Regions from separate parts of the Paenibacillus graminis genome, predicted to be linked through region 2. Evidence: riboswitches for the same ligand, from Rfam matches in the RefSeq annotation. Region 2 holds a riboswitch; the other holds the start of a gene.
The links. Region 2 has a riboswitch for cyclic di-GMP ahead of PGRAT_RS05380 (PA14 domain-containing protein). Riboswitches for the same ligand answer to the same signal wherever they lie in the genome.
Positions count from the first base shown of each region.

Region 1: linked by a shared signal. The riboswitch ahead of PGRAT_RS20435 (S-layer homology domain-containing protein) and the one ahead of PGRAT_RS05380 (PA14 domain-containing protein) in region 2 are both predicted to bind cyclic di-GMP.

Region 1 covers NZ_CP009287.1:4,757,856-4,762,259, forward strand. Annotated here, with positions in the region: gene PGRAT_RS20435 (S-layer homology domain-containing protein) at 1-2,036, opposite strand, end outside; cyclic di-GMP riboswitch class I at 2,088-2,180, opposite strand; gene sigF (RNA polymerase sporulation sigma factor SigF) at 3,041-3,796, opposite strand; gene spoIIAB (anti-sigma F factor) at 3,808-4,263, opposite strand; gene spoIIAA (anti-sigma F factor antagonist) at 4,260-4,404, opposite strand, start outside.
Region 2 covers NZ_CP009287.1:1,262,519-1,266,922, reverse strand. Annotated here, with positions in the region: gene PGRAT_RS05380 (PA14 domain-containing protein) at 1-1,852, opposite strand, end outside; cyclic di-GMP riboswitch class I at 1,866-1,946, opposite strand; gene PGRAT_RS05375 (sugar phosphate nucleotidyltransferase) at 2,159-3,532, opposite strand; gene PGRAT_RS05370 (UDP-glucose dehydrogenase family protein) at 3,949-4,404, opposite strand, start outside.

The sequences.
Region 1 (4,404 bases), 3.5 Mb from region 2:
TCGGCTCTTGTGGATGAATCTTTGGGTTTCAAAAGCTGTCCGCTGCCCTGCACCAGTTTCTTGTCAACCGCCGCCGCTACGGATTCCCGTGCCCATCGGCTAATGCTACCGTTGTCCTTGAATCCGGAAAGTACAGCCTGAAGCTTGACCGAATCCGCAGCAGATGCCGGATTGCCAATAGCAGTGCTGTCAACCGCCCGCATCAGCATCACCATCATCTGTTCGCGGGTCAGCGGATCATTGCCATGGAAAAGCCCTGCGTCCCCGGTTACAATTCCTGCCGCCGCTGCCGCTTCTACATACGGGCAGGACCAGTTCGCAGCGGAAACATCACGGAAGGTTGGCTTATCCGTCCGCACCGGCTGCAGCCCAAGAGCTGCTGTCAGCAGCTTGGTGAATTCAGCCCGGGTCAGGATGGCTTTTGGCGCATACACGGTTCCGTTCATCCCGTTCACGATGCCTCTTGCTGCCAGCACCTCAACGGCTTGCTGGGCCCAGTGGCCTGATATATCTGTGAATTGTGCCTCGCGCAGCATGACCGCGTACAGTCCTGAGGCTGATATCTTAGCCTGAACAAAACCGTCTTCCGCCGCAGTCACTCCGCCGATATAGCTCCAGATGCCTTTGTCCGGATTGTAGCTGTAGATCCCAAGCTTCTCACGCTTCGACGTCCAAGGCTCTTCCTGCGGATACCGGACTGCCAGCTTAGCCGGGATCAGGAACGGAGCGCCCGCTTGGACTTGCCAGGCGGAACCGGCCTTCAGCAGAGTTTTGCCGCTTGCATCCAGCAGTTGCTTCGTTTCCAGTTCAGCCTGAGCCAGGCTTACGGTGGTATTGTCCGGGAAGGTTCCTGCGGAAATCTCCAGCCGTGCCCAGCCGTTCAGTGCAGTCAAGGTTCCGCCGGCACTGCCGATCGCCTGAGTAACTTTAGCTCCGGTAATTACAGGGGCCTTGGCCTCCGGTGCCGGACCCGGGTTAGAGTCTGTACCCGGATGTGGGGTTTCACCTGGCGATGGAGTCGTTCCCGGATCAGGAGTCGGGTTGGGATTTTCTTTTAAATCCACTGATTCTATGTAATCGTCCTTCTTACTGTACAGCAGCTTGTTCCCGCTAATTCCGATCAGCTTCACCCCGGCATCTATCGGCAGCGGTTTTACTGCATATGTAGTGAGGTCCACCTGCTTCAGGGTGACAGCGCCGTTATCCTCCTCTTGGAACACAGCTTGATCTTCACCTATGGACATAAAGGCATATTCAGTTCCCCCGGCTTTCATCCCGGTGAGATCCACAGGTTGTGCCGTCAGGTCTTTGATGTTCAGGAGCACATATTTGCTTCCTGTGGCACTGTTTTTCTGCTTGTACAGCACATGGCTGCCATTAAATACAAACCAGTCCACCGCATTCGCACCACCCAGACTAACCAGTGCGCGGGTTACGCCACTGCTCACATCCAGCAGGCTAAGCCCCCCGTCACGGGCATTCTTGTAGACGACATTTCCGCCGGCCAGTACCGGGAAACGTCCTTCGCCCAGATCCGCTTCAACACCCGTTGCCAGATCATGATAGATCATGCTGCCGTAATTTTTGCGTTCATACCAGACCACACCTACGCCGTCCGTTGTCGGATTGCCGTATGGGCCGGCCTGCTTGTTGAGCTTCATCTGCTTGCCTGTCTCCAGATCGGCAGTGTAGATATCCCAGTGGAGTGAAGCTTCCGGCTCACTTCCCTTGTCCGCCCATACCGCAACCGCTCCATTCACATACGGCGCGTCCTTGGTTGACTGACCGGCTGTAAGCACCGCATTTGCACCATTGCGCTGATTCAGCGCGTGCACCTGCTTAACTCCGTCTGCGTCCGGTTCCAGCCACACTAGCCTATCACCCGACACGCTATAGTCTGTTCTGCCCGGATTGGCCGCCGCAGCCGATGCTTGCCTTACGCCCAGACTACTGCTGACAAGCCCTCCAAGTAAAAACACCGCCGCACAAACAGTAATAACTGCCTGCGCAAACTTCCTTTTTTGTCCGAACCTCATTCACTTCTCTCCCCCAGCGCTATTTGTAGGCACGCCAAAAAACCAAGTGCCTTGAGCGGCCCGGCTGCCCTGACATCCCTTCCGGATGAAGTAGGCCCGTGGCTTTGCGTCTCCGACTTTCGTACGGATTTGCCTTTGTTCCAAACTCGGTTTTTCTATCCCTTTATGCTTATGTAATTGTGACTTTAGATGTACAGGACACTTTTATTATCGGAATTTATTCCTATAGAATTAAGATGTTCTATTTTTCCCTTTTTCAGGTTTTGATTTCAGGATTTACCTCCAGCGTCTCTTCAGCAAAAACAGTAACAGTACTGCCCAATTCGTTACATATTAGGCAGAAACATCATTCCGATTATTGTCTATGTGCGTATATTATCAGGCATCTAAAAAAAGGGAGGAATTGGAAATGGGATATAAAAAATCTAGACATTGCTGTGTTCCACCTGTTAAAAAATGCTTCGTGGAAAAAGAAGTGGTTAAAAAGTTTATAAAAGTTAAATATGAACCGGTAGTTGTTTGTGTTTCTAAAAAGAAAAAGATCTTAGATTGCAGAGAAGTACCTTGCAGACATGTACCACATCACAGTTGTAGACCCTGCCATTCACGCAATCCTTGGAAAACGAGTAAACACAGATATTATTAAAGTCATCTCATAGGGCTGACCCAAAAGCCATGAAATGACTGCTTGGTCCTGCCCTTGTTGCTTTGGAATGGGATATACGTAGGCACTGGGGTGTATACCACGTAAAAAAGCAGAGCAGCGATCCTCCAATAACAGGAGAATCGCTGCTCTGCCTACTTTTTCTTATCATTTCAATCTGGGTTGGCTGATATTCTTACAACTGTCTAACTCCATAGATAATTTTCCGGACAACAGAAACATTTATTTCACCCGTCACATTCACTGCTCATACTTACTTGTAAAAGCCGGCCACATGCTATTTCCTGCTTACCTTACTTGCCTCCGCTTGTACCCTGCTTACTCCTGCCAGCCTGCTGTGCTACTGTGCGATCTGCTCGCGGATGTTCGCGAGGATTTTCTTCTCCAGCCTCGACACCTGGACCTGCGAGATGCCGAGGCGGCTGGCGACTTCAGATTGGGTCTGGTCGCGGTAGTAGCGCAGGTAGACGATCAGGCGCTCGCGCTCAGTCAAGGCCCCGATGGCTTCATTCAGCGCGAGCTTGTCGAACCAGCGCTCCTGCGTCTCGTCGGCGATCTGGTCGATCAGCGTGATCGGATCGCCGTCATTCTCGAAGACGGTCTCGTGGATCGAGGTCGGCGGCTTATTAGCCTCCTGGGCGAACACGATTTCTTCGGGCGTGACCCCCAGCGCCTCCGCAACTTCCCCGATGGTCGGCAGACGGTCCAGTGTTTTGGACATTTCGTCCTTCATTTTGCGGACCCTGTTGGCCATTTCCTTGAGGGAACGGCTGACCTTGAGGGTGCCGTCGTCCCGGAGGAAACGCTGGATCTCGCCGATAATCATCGGCACGGCATAGGTGGAGAATTTGACCTCATAGCTGAGGTCGAATTTATCAACGGACTTCAGCAGTCCGATACAGCCGATCTGGAACAAATCGTCAGGCTCATACCCGCGGTTCATAAACCGCTGCACCACCGACCAGACGAGGCGAATATTGCAGTTGACCAGCGTATCGCGGGCCAGATTATCTCCGGCTTGACTGAGTGCGATCAGACGTTTGACCTCCGCATCGTCCAAATAGGTCGGCGGAGCTTTTTTTGACTCTGCATCCATGGCTCCAACCCCTAATTGTATAAAGCTTTTTTCGAGACGATGGTTTTCTTCATTGAAATGGAGGTACCGCGCCCCGGTTCACTTGTGACTTCGAATTCATCCATGAAATTTTCCATAATCGTAAAGCCCATACCCGAACGCTCCAGCTCCGGCTTGGAGGTATAGAGCGGCTGCTGGGCCAGCTCCAGATCCTCGATCCCCCTACCCTGATCTTCAATCGTGAGCTGCACGGTTTCATGCTCAATGGAGGCAGAGATGCTGACAATGCCTTCAGGATCGCTGTCATATCCGTGGATAATACAGTTGGTGACTGCCTCCGAGACAACCGTCTTCAGGTCATTCAGCTCCTCCATCGTTGGATCGAGCCGGGAGACAAAAGCCGCCACTACCACGCGCGCGAACGATTCGTTCTCCGACAGTGCGGCAAACTGGACGCTCATGAAGTTACCCGCTTCGCTTTTTGTCATAACGCAACCTCCAAATCCGAGAGTGCAGCGCTCTCGTCATCATATAGGGGCATGATTTTGAACAAGCCCGACATTTCCAGCAGCCTTTGTACAGGTGCGGTGGCATCACAGACGACCATTTTCCCGCCTTTGCTGCGGATC
Region 2 (4,404 bases):
CCGGCGTTGGCGCCGGGGTCGCTGCTGGCGTTGCTGCCGGTGTCGGCGCCAGGGTCGCCGCCGGCGTTGGCACCGGAGTTGCTGCCGGCGTTGCTGCCGGTGTCGCTGCCGGCGTTGGCGCTAGGGTCGGCGCTACGGCCAGCAATGTTTTGCTTGAGCTGGCTGCTGAGGTATTGACGTACAAAGCGCTGGTTGGAACGGTAGCTTTGGTCTGGCTAGGGCTTTGCCACATTAGACGAATGTTGGCATCGCCTGCATTTTCGTAATACTCGACTTTGATATCGTAGAGCTGGCCTGCCTTCAAGGTGATATTCCCGGTACGTTCGGTTCCGCTCTGCTTGGTCCAGCTGCTGATCACGGCTGTACCGTCAATCCAGACACGGATACCATCGTCTGAAGTCGTGGAAATCGTGTAAGTCTCGCTGTAAGACGGTTTGATCAGCCCGGTCCAGCGGATCGAGAACGAATCCACCCCAAGCGAGCTATCCGGTGCAGCCTGCCGCCAGTTAAAATTGACTACTGCGTCGTTACGCACGAGTACAGGTGTACCCGAAAGCGTCATATTCTTGAAATATTCTCCCTGAAGACCATTTAGAGCGGGAGAAACCACCGTACCATTATCTGGAGATAGTACCGGTGTGGCCGTAGGCTTAACCGTTGGTACCGGTGTCGGCGTGGCCGTTGGTACCGGTGTTGGCGTGGCCGTTGGTACCTGTGTTGGCGTGGCCGTTGGCACCGGTGTCGGTGTAGCCGTCGGCACTGGGGTTGGCGTAGCCGCCGGAGTAGGTGGAGCCGCAGGTACATCCAGCCCAGCTTTGTATTGATCCAGTGTTACCGTGTAGTCGTCATTCATAAAGTTTTTGATGGTGGTGGTGCTGTTGTTCTCATAGAGCATTTTTCCCCAGTTCATCATATAGACCCATTGTCTCTGGGAGAGCTGCAGCTTGGCTGTGCTTGGCATTTCGCCATTTTCACCAATGGCAATGGGTTTGCCGTCCGCGAGGCTCAGCAGGCTGTCATGATATTTGTTCATATAATCATTGTTATATATATCTGCTGCGAGAACGTCTACCTTATCCGCCCCCGGATAGGTTAGTTCATAAGGATCGGATGAGGCATTTGGAGCATTGGGGTTCCACACCCACAGCAGGTTGTTTAATTGATGAACGTTTACGAAACGGTCATACATAATATTCCAAAGTTCCGCAAAATTATTTTTCTTGCCCCACCAGAACCAGTTGCCGTTCATTTCATGGTAAGGTCTCCATAGGACCGGGACGCCAGCGTCCCGCAAGGTCTTAAGCGAAACGGCCACTTTGTCCAGATCGGCGATCAGGCTGTTGTATTGAGCCGTTCCCGGTGTTACATACTTATTGAAGTCCGCTTGGCTAAGCGTCTTCTGCACATTCGCCCATTGATACGAAGTGCCGGGCAGCTGCTCATGGAAGGTCATAGCGACGATACCGCCATTTTTGTACCAGTTGATTGCGCTGTACACTACATTTCTGCGCTGCGCTGCTCCAGTGCTTTCCGACTGGCCGCTGATTAAGCCAAGCTCGTAGCCGTGAAGGGCCGCGTACTTTCCGCTCGTCCCCTTCAGTTTGTTGCTGAATTCATCTGGGCTCTCCAGATAGTCATGCTGGCCAGTGATAATGCCTTTTCCTGAAATAGCGTTTAATTCGTCAAGCAGCTTGACGGCAGCAGTTGAAGCATTGGGATTAACCGGAGCTGGAGAATCCGAGGCAGCAGCTGCCTTCGATGGCGCGCCCCCCAGGCCAAGCGGCACTGCAGTCAGAAACAGGGCAATAGTTAACATGATGGACACCAGACGCGACTTACGGTAAGTTGTCAAAATTCATCTTCCTTTCGGTAGCCAGGCTGCCACTCTTTCGAAGGCCCTATAGCTTTGCGTCCCTATCTTTCGATTAGGTTTGCCTTTGTCGTTTTGGAAGGATTTATCCCTCTTACCGTAAGTATCGTCTCTATTAAATTTTTAGTTTAGAGCATTAATGAACTTTCCTTAATAAATGGTTCTTAATACCTGTTTTGGAATTGTAACATTTGGGTAAATAGATTATTTAGCCCTATCTCCAAACCCTTAAATCGACATGAACCGGGATAATTTCATCGGATTCGACAGCGCCATCAGCGCATTTTTTTACGAAATAAACTGCTGCAGAGCGATATCTTCCCACTCCAGCGTAATGCGGATATTGTCTTCTTCTACCAGTTCCGAGCCGGTCTGCACTTCAATGAACTCCACATCTGTCAGCGCCAGAATGGCATGTTTTGTCCCTTCCGGTATGCGGACTACATCCCCTGCTTTCACATTATGCATCTTCTCATTCAGCACAATGCTTGCCTCGCCGCTGACGATCGTCCAGATTTCACTGCGCTTGTGATGCAGCTGATAGCTGATATTTTTACCTTCTGCGATGAAAATCCGCTTGGTCAGCACTTCATTGCCCTCATCGTACTTCACATAATCAATGACCTTATAGTGGCCCCAGCGGCGCTCCTCGTACATCGGTCGTTGTTCAAAAGACTTCAGCACTTCCTTGATGCGCGGGCTTTCCGTTTTGTGGGTCACCAGAATGCCGTCCGGGCTGGCTGCGATAATCAGGTCCTTCGCTCCGATTACTGTGATCGGAATATCCAGCTCATTGATTAGGCAAGTCCCTTCGGAATCATCGGTCACGAAGCCTTTCCCCACATGATTGCTGCTCATTTCCTCGGTGAGGGTATTCCAGGTACCCAGATCCTTCCAGAACCCGGCATAAGGCTGAACGACGATATTCTCTTCTTTTTCCACCACTTCGTAGTCAAAGCTGATGGACGACAGCAGTTTATACTGCTTTTGCAGTTCCTCATAGTTCAAAGGCAGACCTTTGCGCTGCAAAATATCCAGCAGATAGCCCAGGCGGAAAGCGAATACTCCGCAGTTCCACAGTGCCCCCCGGCTGATCAGCTCTTCGGCCTGTACGCGGTCGGGCTTCTCCTGGAAGTGGCTCACCTGCATATAGCCGCTTGCCGCCGCCTCATCGCTGGTAGGAATAATATAGCCGTATTTCTCGGATGCAAGCTCAGGGACCACGCCCATCAGCGCCAGATTTGCGCCGCTTTCCTGCATCGTTGCCTCAAGCTGGACGACGGTTTCAAAAAATGAAGCCTCCACATACGGATCGACGGGGAGAATAGCCACGGTCTCACTTGGAGACACCCCTGCCATTGAATACAGGTAAGCTGCAGTCAGAGCAATGGCCGGGAAGGTATCGCGGCGCTCCGGCTCCACAATGATTGGCACCTCTGCGCCGAGCTGGCTCTGAATCATTTCGACTTGGCTGCGGCCGGTAGCCAAATAAGACGAGTCCGCCATCCCTGTCTCCTGCAATTGTCTCCATACCCGCTGTACCATAGATTCCGGTTCACCTGCCGGGCTTTGCAGCACTTTCAGAAATTGCTTGGAACGAGAATCGTTGGACAAAGGCCAGAGCCGTTTACCAGAACCGCCAGATAGAAGTACCAGTTTCATAAGTGAACCCTCCTATTTATGTGTTGTCGCGTAAATATCGGATTGTTATTGTGAGCTGCTGCCGGGTGGCTTTCGCATGAAAGGCAGGAATGTCACTGACGCATTATGTTGCGTGACAATACTTCAGATCGGCTGTTACGGGAGTCTCTGCAAGGAATGTTTGGACTTCCGGCCGCTGTTGTCTGCAGATTTCTTGATTGTTACCGCTGTTCGCGGTGGAAATCCACAGACAAAGGCGGACGCATTCGCTCCTACAGTTCCAAAATTCCTCTCCGTTCCTCCCTTAACAGCTTTCCCTGCAGCATTTCCACTGGAAAACGAGCCAATGGAATTAGTTCGCCCAAGCTGCTTCACCCGGCAGGCGAAGCTCCCTGCCAAAGTTCCGGCATTGCCACTTGTTTGGCGGCAGTTAAAACTTAGATCGCCCCGGCTACGCTGGGGGAGTAGCCGCTGAGGCCCCCCATTTGCGGACGTCCGACAGAATGGTACTCAAAGCCTGTTCCCTCGATCTGCTCTTTGGAGTAGACGTTGCGTCCGTCGATCAGCACCTGGCGGCGCATGCTCTCCGCAAGCTTGTGCAGATCGATGTCCTTGAACACGCTCCAGTCGGTCAGCAGGCAGACCGCATCGCTGCCTTCCGCCGCTTCTTCCGGCAGGCCGCACCAGCGCAGCTGCGGATGATCATATTGCTGTCTGAAGTTCTCAACAGCAATCGGATCATACAGCTTCACTGTAGCGCCTTCGGCCACCAGGCTCTCAACAATTTCCCGGGCCGGGGCTTCCCGGACATCGTCGGTGTTTGGCTTAAAGGCCAGGCCCCAGATGCCGATTACTGCACCGCGCAGATTGCCAAGCGACTCATGCAGCTTCGA